4 regions of the Rahnella sp. CJA17(1/100) genome follow, and region 1 is predicted to be linked to each of the others. Evidence: predicted binding sites of a transcription regulator. Region 1 holds the regulator's gene; each other region holds the start of a gene.
The links. The regulator PurR, encoded in region 1, represses purine synthesis genes. The targets are predictions, from matches to a motif close to CANGCAAACGTTTGCNTG.
Positions count from the first base shown of each region.

Region 2: serA (phosphoglycerate dehydrogenase) is a predicted target of PurR. The motif match lies at 3,223-3,240, and genes of this name have one in related genera.
Region 3: AACU55_RS04795 (nucleobase:cation symporter-2 family protein) is a predicted target of PurR. The motif match lies at 1,429-1,446, and genes of this name have one in related genera.
Region 4: ypfJ (KPN_02809 family neutral zinc metallopeptidase) is a predicted target of PurR. The motif match lies at 3,687-3,704, and genes of this name have one in related genera.

Region 1 is NZ_CAWOJA010000044.1:414,856-419,967, reverse strand. It holds gene rnt (ribonuclease T) at 1-50, shown strand, start outside; gene AACU55_RS18855 (Grx4 family monothiol glutaredoxin) at 126-485, opposite strand; gene AACU55_RS18850 (hypothetical protein) at 466-594, opposite strand; gene AACU55_RS18845 (C40 family peptidase) at 948-1,847, shown strand; gene cydH (cytochrome bd-I oxidase subunit CydH) at 2,013-2,102, opposite strand; gene purR (HTH-type transcriptional repressor PurR) at 2,436-3,461, shown strand; gene punR (DNA-binding transcriptional activator PunR) at 3,499-4,404, opposite strand; gene punC (purine nucleoside transporter PunC) at 4,541-5,112, shown strand, end outside.
Region 2 is NZ_CAWOJA010000005.1:52,389-57,500, reverse strand. It holds gene AACU55_RS03540 (SDR family oxidoreductase) at 1-137, opposite strand, end outside; gene AACU55_RS03535 (LysR family transcriptional regulator) at 244-1,152, shown strand; gene AACU55_RS03530 (LysR family transcriptional regulator ArgP) at 1,181-2,083, opposite strand; gene rpiA (ribose-5-phosphate isomerase RpiA) at 2,311-2,973, shown strand; gene serA (phosphoglycerate dehydrogenase) at 3,324-4,562, shown strand; gene asr (acid resistance repetitive basic protein Asr) at 4,874-5,112, opposite strand, start outside.
Region 3 is NZ_CAWOJA010000007.1:93,943-99,054, reverse strand. It holds gene AACU55_RS04795 (nucleobase:cation symporter-2 family protein) at 1-1,374, opposite strand, end outside; gene gltS (sodium/glutamate symporter) at 1,613-2,824, shown strand; gene AACU55_RS04785 (PTS sugar transporter subunit IIC) at 2,879-4,204, opposite strand; gene recG (ATP-dependent DNA helicase RecG) at 4,436-5,112, opposite strand, start outside.
Region 4 is NZ_CAWOJA010000002.1:69,760-74,871, forward strand. It holds gene AACU55_RS01240 (tRNA(Met) cytidine acetyltransferase TmcA) at 82-2,067, opposite strand; gene AACU55_RS01245 (DUF441 domain-containing protein) at 2,069-2,521, opposite strand; gene ypfJ (KPN_02809 family neutral zinc metallopeptidase) at 2,636-3,511, opposite strand; gene purC (phosphoribosylaminoimidazolesuccinocarboxamide synthase) at 3,731-4,444, opposite strand; gene bamC (outer membrane protein assembly factor BamC) at 4,501-5,112, opposite strand, start outside.

The sequences.
Region 1 (5,112 bases):
CAGACGAAGAAGTCGAAGACGAAACAGCATCGGAAGAAAATCAGCAATAACGGCTTTTGCGCCGAACTGAAGACAAAAAAAGAGCGACATCATGTCGCTCTTTTTACTTTCCGGCCGAAAAAACGTTAGTCTTCTGTCGTATTACTCTCTTCAGAAGATTTGTATTTCTCAGCGGTTTCTTTGATCAACTGCTGCAGTTCGCCGCGCTGGAACATCTCAACCACGATGTCGCAGCCGCCAACCAGTTCACCGTCAACCCACAGTTGCGGGAACGTTGGCCAGTTAGCAAATTTTGGCATCTCAGCACGGATGTCCGGGTTCTGCAGGATATCCACGTAAGCGAAACGCTCGCCACAGGCTGAAAGCGCCTGAACAGCCTGAGCGGAGAAACCGCAGCTTGGCAGTTTCGGCGAACCTTTCATGTACAGCAGAATCGGGTTTTCAGAAACTTGCTTCTGAATTTTTTCAATTGTTGGAGTGGTCATTTCTTGCTTCCTCAAGCCGGTACAGGCTGTCACGATCATTACTCTTCACGCGCAGCATAAAGAGACGGTGCGCAATCACAATACCTTCTATTGTAACGATGGCAGCCATCAGATAAAAACGCCATTTTTTGTGGGGTCTTTCTCAATACTGGCATTTTATTTAACAATCTTTAATGTGTGCGCTCAGGCTCACATCTTTAAACATTCATTGAGAATAACATTTTTGGCGTTCATCGATAACGCCAGATTTGCAAAATTCCATTCTTTAACTCAAATATTAACACCATGAAAAGTGGTTATTTTTTTGACTAAAAATGGCGGTTATTTCGACATAAAAAAAGCCATTAACTTTTTCTCACAATATGATCTAGAATCGAGTCAATTCGTGCTTTTTTGTCAGGTTCTTTTAGGCAATACTCTGACATCCCTGATGTTTAACCTACCACTCATGGTAACGAAGCTATGCGCTTACTGTTCACGCTTTTTGTGCTGCTCTTTACCCAGCTATTTCTGAATATGGCACATGCATCGCCGCAGACACGTGTTTCTGCCGATCAGCGTAAAAGCCATGTTAATCAGGCTGCACCTGAAGAACGGCGAAAGCGAAAAACGGTGGCCGCGAAAACCAGTAAAAAAACTAAAATCGCGCCAGTGACAGAACAAAAAATTCAGGACAAGAATTCGAAGAAGAAAGTTAAAAGCACCGAACTGGCTAAACGAAAGACCACGACGGAGAAAAGTGTCAAAACGACCCGGGCCGAAAGTAAAAAAGAAAAGACACTGAAGACCACACGGGCCGAAAGCAAAACAGAGAAACACGCCAAAACCCGTTCACTCGCGAAAAACAGCACAGAAAGGGTCAGTAAAAAAGAAGCGTATGGCCGGCACCGTAAAGGTAAAAAGCCTGAAGAAGACAGCAAACCGATTACGCTAAGTGCAACGCATAAAAAACGCTATCAGCATGCCCAGCAAACGGCGATGACCAAACTGATGCATCAGGTAGGAAAACCGTATCGCTGGGGCGGAACCTCGCCGAATACCGGTTTTGATTGCAGCGGCTTAGTTTATTACGCCTACAAAGATTTGATCCGTATTAAGATGCCACGCACAGCGAATGAAATGTATCACCTGCGCGATGCGGCTCCGGTCAAACGCGGCGAACTTGAAAGCGGTGATCTGGTGTTCTTCAGAATCAATAACCGCGGCGCAGCAGACCATGTTGGTGTTTACGTGGGGAACGGCAAGTTTATTCAGTCTCCAAGAACGGGCGAAGACATTAAAATCACCTCTCTCGGCGACGATTACTGGCAAGATCATTATGTGGGTGCACGCCGGGTAATGACGCCGAAAACGATCCGATAATAAACAATTCGTTAAGTCTGAAGTTTCGCTAATCAGCCATTGAATAGCATTTAACGAAGAGTTTCTGCAGGGAAGAGTATCGGCGGTAACGGCCACTGCGTAAAATTGAAAAGGGCGATTCCTGTAACAGGAATCGCCCTTTTTTATAGCGGTTCACTTACTGAATCAGTTCATCACCGCAGTGAAGCTGAAAGCGATAATCATAAGCAAAGCGCATACCGTGGTGATCAACGATAATTTCAGGTTGCTGTCCATCAAACCCCCTTTCGGATCAAATTGTGGCATTTTTTAAGCCACACTAATTGTGTGCCAACGCATTTTCGCATAATTAACATTTAAAATCTTGTGCTGAATGACAATGTATCCCTGAGAATTTTACTTCCACTTTCCTGCATTATAAGAGAAAATTGTCGGTTAACACGCCTGTGTGCTGGTTGATTTCACCCGAGAGCATTTCACGCCTCATTCTGAAGAATCCACCCAACGATTTCACTGCCCTTTTAGAAGCCAGCAGTGAGATCCACGCAAGCAAACGATTAACATAATGCTAACGTGCTGAAACACGTGAGTTCAGGAGTCATTGTTTACATGGCAACGATTAAAGATGTCGCAAAGCGCGCTGGCGTTTCCACTACAACCGTGTCGCACGTCATCAATAAAACACGTTTCGTCGCCGAAGAAACCAAAGAAGCGGTTCTCCTTGCAATCAAAGAGTTACATTACTCGCCGAGTGCTGTAGCCCGCAGTCTGAAGGTCAATAACACCAAAACGATCGGTCTGCTTGCCACCTCCAGCGAAGCGCCCTATTTTGCCGAAGTGATTGAAGCCGTAGAAAACAGCTGCTTCTCCAAAGGCTATACGCTGATTTTGTGTAACTCGCATAATAATCTGGAGAAACAACAAGCCTACCTGCAAATGCTGGCGCAAAAACGCGTCGATGGCTTGCTGGTGATGTGCGCGGAATATCCTGATGAGTTGCTCAATATGCTCGAGGAGCACCGTTCGATCCCAATGGTGGTCATGGACTGGGGCGAAGCGCGTAAGAACTTCACCGACAGCATTATTGATAATGCTTTCGAAGGGGGTTACATGGCCGGGCGTTATCTGATTGAACGCGGTCATCGTGATATTGGGGTGATCCCGGGCCAACTGGCACGTAATACCGGCGGTGGCCGCTTCCAGGGTTTTGTGAAAGCACTGACTGAAGCCAATATTCCGCTGCGTGACGAATGGGTAGTTCAGGGCGATTTCGAGCCGGAATCGGGCTATCAGGCGATGCATAAAATTCTGATGCAGAAGCACCGCCCGACTGCCGTATTCTGTGGTGGCGATGTGATGGCAATGGGCGCAATCTGTGCCGCAGACGAACTGGGCCTGCGCGTTCCTCAGGATATTTCCGTGATCGGTTACGACAATGTGCGTAACGCCCGTTACTTCTCCCCCGCGCTGACAACCGTGCATCAGCCGAAAGAACGTCTGGGTGAAATGGCCTTTACCATGTTGCTGGACAGAATTGTCAGTAAGCGTGAAGAGTCTCAGACCATTGAGGTGCATCCGAAACTGGTCGAACGCCGTTCCGTAGCCGATGGTCCGTACCGCGATTACCGCCGTTAACAGATATCGAACGCCTGCAGATGCAGGCGTTTTTTTTCTAATCACGCAGCCATTCCTGATTCATGGTTTCTGTATCGCCCATATATTCCAGCAACCAGGCCAGCGAGGGTGACGGATTGCTTTGATCCCACGTCAGGCAACACGGGCTGTCGGGAAACGTATTTTCCAGCGTCAGCACCTGCAACTTTTTCTGTTCTATCCACGGCGTGACGCGATGAACCGGCATCATACCCACGCATAAGCCCTCGGTCAGGCATTCCAGCGCGCAGGTCCAGTCTGGCACGACCAGCCGCCGCTGGTTATCCAGCGTCCATGTATCCCGCTTAGGCAATGTCCGGGAGGTGTCTTCCAGACAGAGTGCAGGATAAGGCCGCAACTCATCATCATTCAGCGCGCCGGATAACTGCGCCAGCGGATGTTGCGGGCTGACGACGCAATGCCAGTCCATAAATCCCATGTCACGAAAACTGAAGCCCCCGCCAACCGGTATCGCGCGTGTAGCACCGATCGCCACGTCTGCCCGCCCGTCAACCAGCGCATCCCAGACACCATTAAACACTTCTGAGTGAATAATGAGTTCGGTGTCCGCAAAATGGCGGTAGAAATCGAGCACCAGACGCCGTGTCCGTGCGGGTTTTACAATCCGGTCAACCGCCACACGTAATTCGCCGCGCCAGCCGTTCGCCACCTGCTGACACTGCCGGCGCGTGGCTATCATTTTTTTTGTCAGAATCCGCGCTTCATCGACAAAAACCTTTCCCGCAGGCGTCAGTACCACGTCACGATGGCGACGTTCAAACAACGGCACGGCCAGCCACTGCTCAAGCTGACGGACGGTATAGCTTATAGCAGAAGGCACGCGGTGCAAATCTTGCGCTGCCGCACTAAAACTACCCGTTCTTGCCACGGCATCTACCACTTCAAGGGCGTATTCTGACCACATAATTCAGCCTTCAATATTTTTGATAGCAGAGTGCAAATATTAGCGTTTCACAAGCCTGTTATCAAAGCGTTAAACTCCGCCTCCGGTATGTAATCTGCATCACATCATCTGCAATAAATAAATTAACGAGACGATAATGAAACCCTCCTTTGGATTTATGCTCTATCTCGCGGGACTGAGCATGCTGGGCTTTTTAGCCACTGATATGTATCTGCCTGCGTTCAGCGCCATGCAAACCAGTCTGATGACCAGCCCCGGAATGATCAGCGCAAGTCTGAGCATTTTTCTCGGCGGATTTGCTCTCGGTCAGTTGTTATGGGGGCCGTTGTCAGACAGGATCGGCCGTAAACCGGTATTGCTTCTTGGTCTGACACTGTTTGCGGTCGGTTGTCTGGGCGTTATCTGGGTTGAGAATGTACGCGCCCTTCTGGCCCTGCGCTTCTTACAGGCGATGGGCGTTTGTGCCGCCGCAGTCACCTGGCAGGCAATCGTTGTTGACCGTTTCTCTGCCGATGTGGCGAAAAAAACCTTCGCCAGCATTATGCCGTTAGTGGCTCTTTCTCCGGCACTGGCACCATTACTTGGTGCGTGGGTACTCAATCATTTTGACTGGGAAGCCATTTTTGCTCTGCTGACCGCAGTCGCCGTCGTCCTGGTGCTGACGACGCTGACTCTGCGTGAGAATAAACCTGCAAAACAAGCGAAGGC
Region 2 (5,112 bases), on a different contig from region 1:
TAGATCGCCTGTAAGGCGTCAAGCGCACCCGGCTTGCGTAAGGTGGCGATCACCCGGTCACCGCGCTCAAGTAGCTGTTCAGTGAGCAGGCGTCCAAGGCCGGTCGATGTGCCGGTAATAAACCATGTCTTTGCCATTATCAAATGCCTCTGTTGCAGAAGTTGCCAGACATTCAGGGTAGGGCAATACTATTGTTGCGTTAATACCCAATAACCCGCATGAACAGGTGAATATTCCACACCAATGAGCAAACCATTATTGAGCAAACCGACCCTGGCAGAACTCAGGGCCTTTATGGCCGTTGCTGAACATCGCAGTTTCCGCCGCGCCGCCGATCTTTTGGGCATTACCCGATCCTCGCTCAGCCATATTATGCGCGGGCTTGAAGATCGTCTTTGCGCACGCCTTTTGCACCGCACGACGCGCAGTGTGTCACTGACCGAAACGGGTGAACGCCTGCTGAAACGGATTAATCCGCTGATGAACGGGCTTGATGCGGCGCTGGAAGACGTGGCGGGCGAGCCGGGGCGGCTGACGGGTGAATTACGTATCAACGGCAGCGAGGGCGCTATCCGCTTGTTGTTGCGCAATATTGTGCCGCAATTCATGGCGCGTTATCCCGGTGTGGCGCTGGATCTGGTGGCGGAAGGAAAGCTGGTGGATATTGTCGGGGAAGGGTTTGACGCAGGGATCCGGCTGGGAGAAGCGGTTCCACGGGACATGATCGCCGTGCGACTCAGCCCCGACATGCGCTTTCTGGCCGTGGCTTCGCCGGATTATCTTGCGGCGCATCCCGCCCCTGAAACGCCGGATGATCTCGCCCGCCATCAGTGTCTGCGTCAGCGCCTGCCCAGCGGAAAACGCTATCGCTGGGAGTTCCACAAACGCGGACAGGAAGTGGCGGTGGACGTGCCGGGAAATCTGACGCTGGATAATACGCAACTGATGATTGAGGCCGCACAGGACGGGCTGGGGATCGCGTATGTTCCTGAAGATTATGCGCAGGTTGCGCTGAAAGAAGGGCGGCTAATCGCAGTGCTGGAAGACTGGTGCCCGCCAATCCCCGGTTTGTTTCTCTACTTCGCGGGCAACCGGCATGTGCCCGCGAGCCTGCGGGCATTGATCGAGATGGTCCGGGAGAAAAGCGATTAAACGCCGCTTTTCACGCCGGATAATTCTGTCAGTCCTGACGCAACACCTGATGTCCGTGGGCGATCAGTGCATCGGTGACTTTACGCATCATGCGGCTTTCGGGCGCAAAACGGTGCCAGTAAAGCATACGGCGCTGGAACAGGCCGGGCGTCAGGTCGATCAGCTCGCCGCTTTCCAACTCTTTCTCGATTTGCAGATGCGGGATCATGCAGCAGGTGGTGCCCTGACGGGCCAGTTGCACAAAGGCTTCCGACGAGTTAACGATGTGGCACGGCACGCTGCCCGGCGATAAATCGAAGTTCTGTTGCAGGAAGGCCTGATGCATATCGTCCAGATGGTCAAACGCTACCGCAGGCGCTTTCAGCAAGGCGGAGCGGGTAACGCCGTTCGGGAAATAGCGATCAGCAAAAGGTTTCGAACCCACAAACAAATAGTCCAGCGCACCAAGCTGATCCACCAGACAGCTCGGCAGTGGCTGGGGCTGAATACTTACCGCGCCCACCACTTCACCACGACGCAGACGTTCCTGCGTGCGCGTTTCATCTTCCACCTGTAAATTCAGGCGGATAGGGGAATCAACCAGCACTGATTTCAGCGCCGGTAACAGCCAGGTTGCCAGACTGTCGGCATTGACCGCCAGTGAAAGCAGCAGAGGTGTATCATTGCTTTCATTGTTGCTGTCACTGCCAAGCCACTCTTCTTCCAGTAATTCCACCTGATGTAACAAGGCCAGTAATTTCTGTCCCTGTTCAGTCGGCCGGGGTGGAACGGTACGAACCAGCAGCGGCTGGCCGAACAAATTTTCCAGTTGCTTGATGCGCTGAGAGACGGCCGATTGTGTGATGCAAAGCTTCTGCGCTGCGCGCTCAAAACCGCGCTCACGGATCACCGCGTCCAGTGCCTGCAGCGTTCTATAGTCCGGGCGTTTCATCGGAGTTCTGTCCCTTAGATTTAATTTTATCCGAACACTATGCCACAGATTGTCAGGATTTGTGGTGAGGAAAATCTTTGTGTTTGCAGCACAATTGCACTTAATAAGTGTGATCTGGCTGCGGTGTTGTTTATCCAAATTGCCGGGACATGCTTTATAATCACCGGCACTCTTCGTTCCACCGAACTATTCACGCCACTTACGTGTTATCAGACAGAGAAGCCATTATGACGCAGGAAGAATTGAAAAAAGCAGTCGGCTGGGCCGCACTGGATTACGTCACGCCGGGCACCATTGTCGGTGTCGGTACCGGATCCACCGCCGCACATTTCATTGATGCACTGGGTTCCATCAAAGGCCAGATTGAAGGTGCGGTTTCAAGCTCCGATGCTTCTACCGCAAAACTGAAGAGTCTGGGTATTCATGTTTTCGACAGCAATGAAGTGGATTCGCTGGATGTGTATGTCGATGGCGCGGATGAAATCAACGGCTCGATGCAGATGATCAAAGGGGGGGGCGCTGCGCTGACCCGCGAAAAAATCATTGCCGCGATTGCCAAAAAATTCATCTGTATCGTGGATGCTTCCAAGCAGGTTGATGTGCTGGGTAAATTCCCGCTGCCGGTGGAAGTGATCCCAATGGCGCGCTCTTATGTTGCGCGTGAACTGGTTAAACTCGGCGGCCTGCCGGAATACCGCCAGAATGTGCTGACAGACAATGGCAATGTGATCCTTGATGTGCATAACCTGAACATTCTTGATGCCGTCGCGATGGAAAATAAGATCAACAGTATTGCCGGTGTTGTGACTGTCGGCCTGTTCGCCAACCGGGGTGCTGACGTGGCGCTGGTCGGGACTTCTGAAGGTGTCAAAACCGTCAAACTGAAGTAATCAGAATATAAGCAGAAGATCTGGCTGCTTTAGGGCAAGGCAGCCAGCCTAAGCCTCGTCATTGCACTGTCATAACGCAATGTTATGAAGATGATAATTTTCTGACTGAATCATCTTTTCTTCAAAGGCTTTAATTTGGTGACTTATGTCACATTTCTGTATTTCTCCTCCTGAACGTCTGGCACAGTAAAATTGAACCAGCATGAAATGCTAAAAACCGGCAGGCGTGCTGAGCCTTCTGCTGGGGGGCAGGCAATCGTTTGTATTGATGATGGCGGATTTTTTGTTATGTTGACTGTGAGCAGTCATCTTGCAGTTCGAATTCAGCCAGAAAAATATAGGGTCGGGAAATGGCAAAAGTATCACTTGAGAAAGACAAGATTAAATTTTTGTTAGTGGAAGGCGTCCACCAAAGTGCGGTTGATACACTCCGTGCCGCGGGTTACACCAATATTGAATTTCACAAAGGTGCTTTAGACACGCAATCGCTGAAAGAATCGATCCGTGATGCGCACTTTGTTGGACTCCGATCGCGTACTCAGCTGACTGAAGAAGTGTTCCAGGCAGCCGAAAAACTGGTGGCTGTTGGGTGTTTCTGTATCGGCACCAATCAGGTAGATCTGAAAGCTGCGACCCGTCGCGGTATTCCGGTCTTTAACGCACCCTTCTCCAACACCCGTTCGGTTGCGGAAATGGTGCTGGGCGAGATGTTGCTGATGATGCGCGGCATTCCTGAAGCGAATGCGAAAGCGCACCGTGGTGTCTGGAACAAGCTGGCGGTCGGTTCATTCGAAGCGCGCGGCAAGCGTCTGGGTATCATCGGTTACGGCCACATTGGCACGCAGCTGGGGATTCTGGCGGAAAGCCTGGGGATGCGCGTCTTCTATTATGACATCGAAAGCAAACTGCCTTTGGGCAACGCGCAGCCGATTGCCACACTGGAAGAATTGCTCAATACCAGCGACGTGGTCACGCTGCATGTGCCGGAAACAGCCGGAACCAAAGACATGATTTCTGAAGTGCAGCTGGCGCAGATGAAGCCTGGCGCGTTGTTAATCAACGCCTCACGCGGTACCGTGATCGACATTCCTGCTCTGTGCAATGCGCTGCGTAACAAACATCTTTCCGGTGCGGCTATCGACGTCTTCCCGGAAGAACCGGCGACTAACAGTGACCCGTTCAATTCTCCGCTGTGTGAATTCGACAACGTATTGCTGACGCCGCACATCGGCGGTTCGACGATGGAAGCGCAGGAAGGTATCGGCCTCGAAGTGGCAGGCAAACTGGCGAAATACTCTGACAACGGTTCTACACTGTCAGCGGTTAACTTCCCGGAAGCGTCTCTGCCAGCGCATACCGAGAAAGCCAGCCGTCTGCTGCATATCCATGAAAACCGTCCGGGTGTGCTGACCAGCATCAACCAGATTTTTGCGGAACAGGGCATCAACATTGCTGCGCAGTACCTGCAAACCAGTCCAGAAATCGGTTATGTGGTGATTGATGCAGAAACGGATATCAATACGCTGACTACCGCGCTGCAACTGATGAAGGCGATTCCGGGAACCATTCGTGCCCGTTTGCTTTACTGATAAGCCTTTCTGAAACAGACAAAATACCAACCGCCGAAAGGCGGTTTTTTGTTTTATGGCATCAGGGCGTTAAAAAATGTCTGCAGAGGGAATAAAGGGGGGATCAAAACGTCAGAAGTAAAAGGACAGGGTAATCAGACCGCAGAGGATCATTGATGAAAAAGTGATTTCGAACAGGTAGCGGCGCAGCATCATCTGTCAGTACCTCAGGGCAGAAAACGGAGAAAAAAACACCCGGCGAACCGGGTGTTAAATTTTTCAGTCTTGATAAGAGTGAACAGATTCGTTCACAAAGACTTCTTAGTGACTTCTTATGCTGCCGGAGTTGCTTTAGCCGGAGCAGCTTTCTTAGCATGTTTCACGTGCTTTTTAGCCGCCTGCGCCTTCTGAGCAACAGGAGCAGCTTTCTTAGCGTGTTTCACGTGCTTCTTAGCCGCCTGCGCTTTCTGAGCAACAGGTGCCGCTTTTTTAGCGTGTTTCACGTGTTTCTTAGCCGCCTGCGCCTTCTGAGCGACTGGTGCTTTTTTAGCGGCTTTTTTGTGTTTCTTGG
Region 3 (5,112 bases), on a different contig from region 1:
AACCAGATTCAGAACAATCGCAGTAATGCCGCCCGCTGCAATGCCAGAAGAGAGAAGAGTTTTCAGCCAGTCCGGTGCGAATTGCAGGATCAGCGGCTGCTGAGAAACACCCATACCGACGGCGAGAGAAAGCGCCATGATCATAATCGCCCGGCGATTCAGACGCTCGCGGGAAACAATGCGCACACCCGAAGCGGCAATGGTACCGAACATCACGATGGTCGCGCCGCCCAGTACCGGTTCAGGAATATGCTGCACAAATCCCGCAACAGCCGGGAACAGCCCGAGGATGATCAGCATCAGCGCGACCACAAAACCGACATAGCGGCTGGCAACGCCGGTCAGTTGAATGACGCCGTTATTCTGCCCGAAGCAGGAATTCGGGAAGGTGTTAAATACAGCAGAAAGCATCGAGTTCAGGCCATTGGCCAGAACGCCGCCTTTGATGCGCTTCATGTACAGCGGGCCGCTGACCGGTTGCTCAGAAACGTCCGAGGTTGCGGTAATATCACCGATGGTTTCCAGCGATGTCACCATGAAAATCAGCATCAGCGGGATCAGCAAATTCCAGTCAAAACCCAGTCCGTAATACAGCGGCGTTGGTAATGTTATCCAGTTGCTTTGCACGGCTGGCGCAACGGTTGGCAACATGCCCGTCATCCAGGCCACCAGATAACCCACGGCCATGGCGATAACCAGAGAGGCGACACGCAGGTAAGGGTTGCGCTGACGGTTCAGCAGAACAATCACTACCAGCACGACGGCAGCCAGCAGCAGATTTTTCGGTGCCCCGAATGTGTGATCGCTCATGGCCGCATAACCGCCGCCGATAGACGTCAGTCCGACCTGAATGAGTGAAAGCCCGATAATCATCACCACGATGCCGGAAACCAGCGGCGTAATGATGCGGCGTGCGAGATGCAGGAAACGGGAAAGAATGATTTCAGTGCAGGAAGCCAGCATCAGGGTGCCGAACAGCGCCGCCATCATGGTCGGCACATCCGCACCGCCATTTTTCAGCGCCATTCCGCCCATGATCAGCGGCGCAACAAAGTTAAAGCTGGTGCCCTGAATCGAGAGTAAACCCGAGCCGACCGGTCCCCAGGTTTTAATCTGCAAAATAGAAGCCAGGCCGGAGGCGAACAGCGACATGCTGATGATGTGCTGCGTGTCCTGCGCGGGCAAACCCAGCGCCTGGCAAATCAGTAGTGCTGGTGTGATTACCGCAACAAACATCGCCAGCAAATGCTGACAGGCGGCGAATAACGTTTGAGGTAATGGCGGGCGGTCCTCGAGCCGGTAAATCAGTTCACTTTTTTGCTGACGGGAGAGATCGGGTTGCTGTGTTTCTTGTTCTGCGGTTTGCGAACTCATGCTGTGGCATTCCAATAAGCGGCAAAGCGGGCATTTTTATTGAAATTAACGACAAAAGCAATCGTTTGCTAATGGCAATATTCCTCGACTGGTTTTGGATTGGACGGGATTTATGGCCTGTTTTTCTTGCCTGACGCAGCTTGAATGACTTCTAATTCAGCTTCTGGGAAAAAACATGTCAGTGAAGTTTTTATAACTCGATAATTTTATTGGATTTATTTTAAAATGGAGTTCGTCAATGATTCAACTCGACACCTACGGCACCCTGGTTGCCGCCACGTTGGTACTCCTTTTAGGACGGAAATGCGTCCAGTCGGTCAAATTTCTCAAAAAATACACCATTCCTGAACCCGTTGCCGGTGGTTTGCTGGTCGCTTTATTGTTACTGATCGCCAACCAGATATTCGGCTGGGAAGTCGGTTTCGACATGTCTTTAAAAGAGCCACTGATGCTGGCATTTTTTGCCACGATCGGTCTTAACGCCAATCTGGCAAGTCTGCGGGCAGGCGGCAAATCGCTGTTTCTGCTGGTGTTTGTCGTCGTGGGCTTACTGCTTTTGCAAAATGCCATCGGTATCGGAATGGCGAAAATGCTCGGGCTGGATCCGCTGATGGGGTTGCTGGCGGGGTCGATTACCCTTTCAGGTGGCCACGGCACCGGCGCGGCATGGAGCAAGCTGTTTATCGAGCGTTATGGCTTTGAAAATGCGACGGAAGTCGCGATGGCTTGCGCAACTTTTGGTCTGGTGCTCGGCGGTATTATTGGGGGGCCGGTAGCGCGCTATCTGGTCAGCCATTCTTCCACCCCCAACGGAAACCCCGAGGATATGGTCGATCCGAGCGCATTTGAGAAACCGTCGATCGGCAGGATGATCACGCCACTGGTGATGGTTGAAACCATTGCCCTGATCGCGATTTGCCTGATGGCAGGGACATATGCCGCCAGTCTGTTGCAAGGCTCGGCATTTGAAATCCCAACCTTTGTCTGCGTGCTCTTCGTTGGTGTGATCCTGAGTAATATGCTGGCATGGCTCGGTTTTTATCGTGTCTTCGACCGTGCGGTATCCGTGCTGGGTAACGTCAGTTTGTCACTGTTCCTTGCCATGGCATTGATGAGCCTTAAGTTGTGGGAGATGGCGGCACTCGCCTTGCCGATGATGGCAATTCTTATCGTTCAAGCCCTCGCAATGGCACTTTATGCGATTTTCGTGACTTATCGCGTGATGGGGAAAAACTACGATGCGGCGGTGTTGGCGGCAGGACACTGTGGTTTCGGGCTGGGTGCCACCCCGACGGCCATTGCCAATATGCAGGCGATCACCAACCAGTTTGGCCCTTCGCATCTGGCGTTTCTGGTGGTGCCGATGGTGGGCGCATTCTTCATCGATATCGCCAATGCGATTGTGATTAAACTCTATCTGATGCTGCCTGTATTCCCGGCTATCAGCTAAAAAAACAGGCACAGAAACATCGCTTCTGTGCCTGACTATTCCTTCCCGTCGGGTTTATTGTGCCGCGTCCGCCTTCTCAGTGAACACCTGTTCGGCCTCAGCGGCTTTTTCCTGCGTCAGTAACTGCTTCTCGTAGACTTTGAAGAATGGATAATAAATTACCATCGACAGTGCCATCAGCAGGATAACCAGAACCGACACTTTGAAATCCCAGCCCATCGCCCAGGCCGCCCCGATCGGTGCCGGCGATGTCCAGGGGACCAGTGAAATCATATGCGGGAGCAGATCCGTCGATACGGCCAGATAGGCGATAACGGCATTGACCATCGGTGCCAGCAGGAAGGGGATGAAAAATACCGGATTCATGACGATAGGTGTGCCAAAAATCACCGGCTCATTGATATTGAAACAGCTTGGCACCAGACTGAGTTTCCCCATTGTGCGCAGATGCGCTGACTTACTGCGACAAAACAGCAGCACCAGTCCCATTGTCGCGCCGGACCCGCCAATCACGATCAGGAAATTCCAGAATGCCTCGGTCATGATGTGCGTCATGGGTAAACCGGCAGCGAGATCTGTCTGATTCAGCCCGAGATTGGTTAACCAAAAAGCCTGCAACATGCCAGATACAATGGCCGAGCCATGAATGCCGGCGAACCACAACAGGTGGCAAATCAGCACGGCGAGAAGTACGGCAGGCAGCGAGTCTGCGGCAGAAATCAGGGGTTCGAACAGCGCCATAATCGCCTGTGGCAGCAACATATCAAACCCTGACTGGACCAGTAAGCTCAGCGGGAAAAGTGTAATCACCACGGCCACAATCGGGATCAGCAAATCAAACGAATGCTTAATGTTTGAAGGTACCTGTTCGGGTAAACGGATACCGATATTGTATTTTTTCAATAACCGCGTCAGTTCGGTGACATAAATCGCCACCAGAATAGCCGTAAAGATCCCCACGCCGCCCAGCGCCGCCGTCGACATCTTTTCATCAATCTGCGGTGCTGCGACCAGCAGGAAAGACATCAGCGCCAGCATTGCGGTCATGAACGGGTCTAGCTTGTAACTTCTTGCCAGATTGTAGGCAATCGATGCCGAGATGTAGATGGACATAATGCCCATCGTCATATTGAACGGCGTCAGGATCTGCACTTCATATTTTGCCGAGAGCGCCAGCCAGCTTCTGGCGAAGCCCCATGAAGATTCGGGCGAAAATGGCGGGTGAACAAAAACCAGTAAAAACGAACCAACAATCATAAAGGGCATTGCTGAGATGAAGCCATCACGCACTGCCATGACATGTCGCTGTGAGGATAATCGTGCGGCGAAGGGGCTGATTTTCTGTTCTATAAAAGTGAAGAGGGATTGGCTGATACTCATGATGATTTGGCCTTATGTTGAGGACATCAGACAGGGTTGCCTTAATTATCATCAGTGTAGTGACGGGAGGTGAAACCGGTTACCGGCTTTTCCCCACTCTGTGAAGGTTATCAAATAACCAGTGCGGAGAGTGGTTTTGGGGGCGCAATAGGGAAAAGAGAAGAGAATATGTTGGAAACAAAACATCATTTTTAATAATGATTTGATGAAGTGAATGAGCGAAAAGAGAGATCAGGCGTTGGTGTAACGGACTCTTTCTGGCAGCCAGCGCTCAATCAGAGCTTTGGCATGATCAGGGAATTGTTGCTGCAGATAACGCGCAATGCGCTGTACATCCGGGATCATCGCCTGATCACGTAATAAATCAGCGACTTTAAATTCAGCGCTGCCGGTCTGACGCGTGCCCAGTAGTTCACCCGGCCCGCGGATTTCCAAATCCTGCTGTGCGATAACAAAGCCATCGTTGCTGTCGCGTAAAACCTGCAAACGTTTCTGCGCCGTTTTGCTGAGCGGCGTTTTGTAGAGCAGTACACAGTGAGAAGCAACGGCACCACGTCCAACGCGCCCACGTAACTGGTGCAACTGCGCCAGCCCTAAACGCTCCGGGTTTTCGATAATCATCAGGCTGGCATTCGGTACGTCAACGCCGACTTCAATGACAGTCGTTGCCACCAGAAGCTGCACTTCACCCTGTTTGAATGCCTGCATAACGGCCTGCTTTTCCTGGGCTTTCATACGACCGTGAACCAGTCCGATATTCAGCGCCGGAAGTGCTTCTTTCAGGCCTTCCCATGTGGCTTCAGCGGCCTGCGCTTCCAGCATTTCCGATTCTTCAATCAGCGTACACACCCAATAAGCCTGACGATTTTCCTGCTCGCAGGCACTTTTGACACGGCTGATAATGTCAC
Region 4 (5,112 bases), on a different contig from region 1:
TTCACTATACGCCGCCCGCCCGTCAGTGAAATCGGGTTTTATTGAACGAGTCTTTCCATTTTTTGCAATGAAACCGCTGATTTATTCAGCCATTCCCGCGGCTTTCAGCGCCTGTCGTGTCTCCTCACGCCAGCGCGAAACCAGCGCTTTACGGCCGGAAAGCTTCAGCGACATGACGACTTGCGCGACACTTTGCCCCTGTTGCAGATGCGCACGCAACGCGGTCAGCGGCAAAGCACTGTGTAAAAGAAGGCGACTGAGCGCCGGTAAACTGCTTTCCAGCGGACGATGGGCGAACGCAAATCCGTTCAGCTCGCGCCAGTCGGCATCATCGGGTTGCGTATCCGCAGTGGTGCCGAGCGGCAGGGTTAAATCCATCTGAGGCGCCAGCCAGCGCCAGTCACGTTCAAGCTGATGCACGGCTCTGTCCGCCAGTGCCTGCCCCGCCGCGCTCAGCGGTAATATCGCCATTGCGGCATAACAGCCGCTGCTGGCTTCTTTCTGCATACTGACGCGCACCAGCCGGAATCCGGCCTGTTGCCATAATGACGCCAGATCTGACGTGTAGCCAAAACCCACCGACAGGAAATCCAGCCCCGCCTGCTGCGCACGCTGTTTCTGCGCTGCTAACAAATCACGGGCAATACCCCGACGGCGAAACGCGGGATGTACCGCAATCCGGCTGACACGCCGTGAGCGCAATACGGCAGCCTCGGGGAAACCCGCGTGCGCGGCGAGAGACTGCGCCACCAGATTACCGCGCGGACGTCGCCTGCCCGCCCAGACTTCCTGCGCCAGTTCAGCACTCAGCCCGCCTTCATCCACCAGCCATAACGCGCCGGTCAGGGTGTTTTTCTGTCGTGACGCGCTGAATGTCATGCCCGGCGCATCCAGCAAACGCCGCAGATCCAGCGGCGACGTGCGGTAGTGAGCGCTGGTCAGCAGGCCGTAGAATTCCTCTAACAGCGCCGGTTCACTCAGCCAGTCGTCGGCATCAATGGAGAAAATTTCTGATGTGCCGCCCGTCTGTTCTGCTACAGGCAAATGCTCGTCAAACAACAATAACTGACTGATAAACGGCTCAAGCGTGTCGGATGATGACCAGCGGATCGGGGAATTCAGACGCAGGTCATGCCACCGCGGCAGGGATGCACAGAATTTAAGTAAGAAGCCGCGTCCGGTGCCTTCGTATCCCTGAACCGTAGTGGTCAGTAACACACGCGGAAAAGCCGCGATAATTTCCGAAAGCATCGGCGTCGGAATTGCTGCCGCTTCGTCGATAATCAGCCAGTCAATGTCCGTTACCGCGCCTTCGCGGCATAATGAAAGCAACGCATCCGGCGCGATAAAGCGGGCAGACTCTGTTTGATGATTGAGAATCTGGCTGGCTGAGGCTTTCGCCGGTGCGGTTACCCAACAGGTGCCCGGCCACTGTCTGGCAAGCATTCCCGCCAGCGTCGATTTGCCACGGCCACGGGCAGCCGTCAGCACCCATACACCGGACTGAGCCTGCATCAGTTGTTGTAAAATCTGCGATTGTTCAGCGGTGGGCTGGCCGTCGGGTGGCAGCCAGTCGGGTGCTGCTGGCAGCGGGGGGATATCAAAAGGCTGATCCTGCCGGCAAACCGTAATGTTGCGATCTTGTTCGAGTAAAGACCGGAAACGGCGGATGAAACGCGGCGTCGGGATCGCCTGCGGTTGTTCGCTCCAGCGCAGGCTGTCCGCGTCCGGCGTGCCAGGCCAGGCGTTCCATTCCGGTATTAGCAGAATCAGCCAGCTTCCGGCTTTCAATGTGCCGGAAAATACCGCCAGCGCCTCGGTATTGAGGCCATAACGCGCATCAAACACACCGTGAAAAATGTCCTGTCCGAGCAGCGTCTGCGCCGCTGAAGGCGGGCAGGATGTGACGCCATCAGGCGGTGAATCACTCAGCCACAGCCAGTCACCGGCACTTTGAGCAGAGAACAGGACAGCCTGTTGTTCACACCACTGCGTCCCGCCACTGAATACCAGCAAACGCCGGACACCCCGCCGCTGCATCTGCTGCTGTAGCAACGTCGCAGACATGTCAGGTTTTCCCGACAATCATCGATAACAGACCGGCAGCAATCAGCGGCCCGACCGGTACGCCTTTAAACAACGCCACGCCCAGCACGGTGCCGACTAACAGGCCAGCCACCAGATGCGGCTGCGTACCCATCAGCGTCAGGCCACGTCCGCCAAGCCACGACACCAGCACACCCACCAGAATGGCGACAATAGATTTCCAGTGGAGGAAAGAATGCACCATGGTGCTGGCGCTGATTTTTCCGCTGGCAATCGGCGCCATCACGCCAATGGTCAGAATAATAATGCCGATAGTCAGGCCGTATTTTTCTATCCACGGAAAAAAACTGTTCAGAGGCGTAATACGCACAGTGAGGAGGAAGAACATTGCGATGGTGACGGCGCTGTTGTGGCTGATAATGCCCAGACCGGCGAAAACAAGTAAGATCAATAGGGTTGGATCGAGAAAAGCCATGGCATTCCCAGCGGTTCAACATGAAAATGAAAGAGAGGCCCGGGGAGCCTCTCTGGATCGGTCATTGATTATTGAACAGTTTTTAGCAGCAGACCAGCGCTTCCTGCCACTTAATCAGCGGCTGGCAAAGGTATTACACTGATCCGGATTACCGGTATCAAAGCCGCGTTTGAACCAGGTATAACGCTGCTGGGAAGTACCGTGAGTGAAGCTGTCCGGCACCACGCGCCCCTGACCTTGCTGTTGCAACCGGTCATCGCCGATGGCCTGCGCGGCATCCAGCGCTTCTTTCAGATCGCCCTCTTCGAGAACATTTTGCTGCTGCATCGCGTGCCCCCAGACACCGGCGTAACAGTCAGCCTGTAATTCCATTTTCACCGACAACTGATTTACCACAGTCTGCGACGCGCCCTGCTGCATCTCGCGAACTTTGCGTTCGGTGCCCAGCAAATTCTGCACATGGTGGCCGACTTCGTGCGCCACCACATAGCCCTGCGCAAAATCACCGCCTGCGCCGAGTTTGTTCTGCAATTCCTGATAGAACGACAGATCGATATACACCGTGCTGTCCGCCGGACAATAGAACGGACCCATCACTGACTGGCCGGTGCCACAACCGGTGCGGGTCGCGCCGCGATACATCACCAGTTTGGGTTCACGATAAGTCATGCCCTGCCGCTGGAAAATCTCTTTCCAGGTGTCTTCCGTCGAAGCGAGGATCACCGAGGTGAATTTTGCCTGCTCGTCATCTTTCGGGCTGATGGATTGTGACTGTGTTTGCTGCTGCATGCCGCCGGACTGACCGCCGTCAATCAGCGGAGTGAGGTCGATACCGTAATACCCGGCAACCAGCACCACGATGATGATCACGATACCGCTTTTCCCACGGATCGGCAGGCGCATTCCTCCGCCGCCTAAACCGCCGCCGTTAGTTCCCTGTCCGCGTCTGTCTTCTACATTGTCGCTTTCACGACGCCCTTGCCAACGCATAGATACCTCCAACCTGTTTTTTTAAGACTAGCCAGCACACGCAGTTAATACCATCTGCGAAAGGACGTAAGTTTAGTGGCGGAGGAATTAAATGAAAGGAATCAGTGTTAAAACAGGAAAATTAAATGCAGTAAAGAGAACGGGTGACGGAGGCCATCACCCGTTTAGTGCATACCGCGTAAACGATTGCGTAGTCTGGCTAAAAAAATAACGTGCAGCTTAGTCCAGTTTCACACCGATACGGTGAGCGACTTCTTCGTAAGCTTCGATCAGACCACCCAGGCTCTGGCGGTAACGGTCTTTGTCCATTTTGTTCAGGGTTTCTTTATCCCACAGGCGGCTGCCGTCAGGAGAGAACTCATCACCGAGCACCACTTCCCCGTTGAACAGACCGAATTCCAGTTTGAAGTCGACCAGGATCAGACCGGCATCATCAAACAGTTTGCTCAGCACGTCGTTGGCTTTGTAGCTCAGCTCTTTCATGCGCGCGAGGTTTTCTTCGTTCACCCAGCCAAACGTCTTGCAATACGATTCGTTGATCATCGGGTCGTGCATGGCGTCATTTTTGAGGAACAAATCGAACAACGGTGGGTTCAGTTCCAGACCTTCTTCAATGCCCAGACGTTTTACCAGCGAACCAGCAGCACGGTTACGGATCACGCATTCAACCGGGACCATATCCAGTTTTTTCACCAGCACTTCGGTGTCAGACAGCAGGCGTTCCATTTGAGTAGGAATACCGGCTTCTTCCAGCTTAGCCATGATGAAATGGTTAAATTTATTGTTAACCATGCCTTTACGGTCGAACTGCTCAATACGCTGACCATCCAGTGCTGACGTATCGTTACGGAACTCCAGTACCAGAAGGTCCGGGTTTTCGGTGGTGTAGACGGTTTTCGCCTTGCCGCGATACAACTCAGCTAACTTTTGCATCTTTACTTACTCCAGTGGAAAAAACAGATGTAAAAAGGGGCCGGAGCCCCTTGGTATTATTTTGCGCTACTCTGGCTAAACGCGGCCTGCATGACCGCCACCATCGCATCGTTCTGCGACTGGCTGAGAGCATGACCTTTCGGATCAAGGAACTGCAAACTACTACGGTTGTCGAGGTCGCCAACCTGAAGTTTGTAATCACCGGAAGTCAGTCCCGGATCTTTCGCACCCAGTGTCTGCCACGCATCGTCATTCAGCGGTTTGTAGGTCACAGACAATGTGCCTTGCGGACGGCTGCTGTCGGTTACTTTCATGCCGACTTTTGCCAGGGCATTTGGCAGGCGATCCCACACAACGCCGTAGTTCTCACGAACAATCAGCACCGGCAGGCCGGTATCATCTGCACCGCTCTGAACATCAATCTCACCAACACGACGGTTGTCGAGACGTGCCTGAGTATCCTGCTGCACTTTATCCAGGTTCGCCGTGATGGCGTTCATCATCTGGCTGTTGTAACGCTGGATTTCAGCAGAAGAGGTCACAGGTTTATCCTGTTGTTTCAGCTCAAGCGTTTTCACCGTCAGCGCTAACTGGTAACTCTGCTGTTTCACGCTGATCTGATAACGGCCCTGATACTGGAAGTCTTCATCCGCACGATTCCAGTCAAC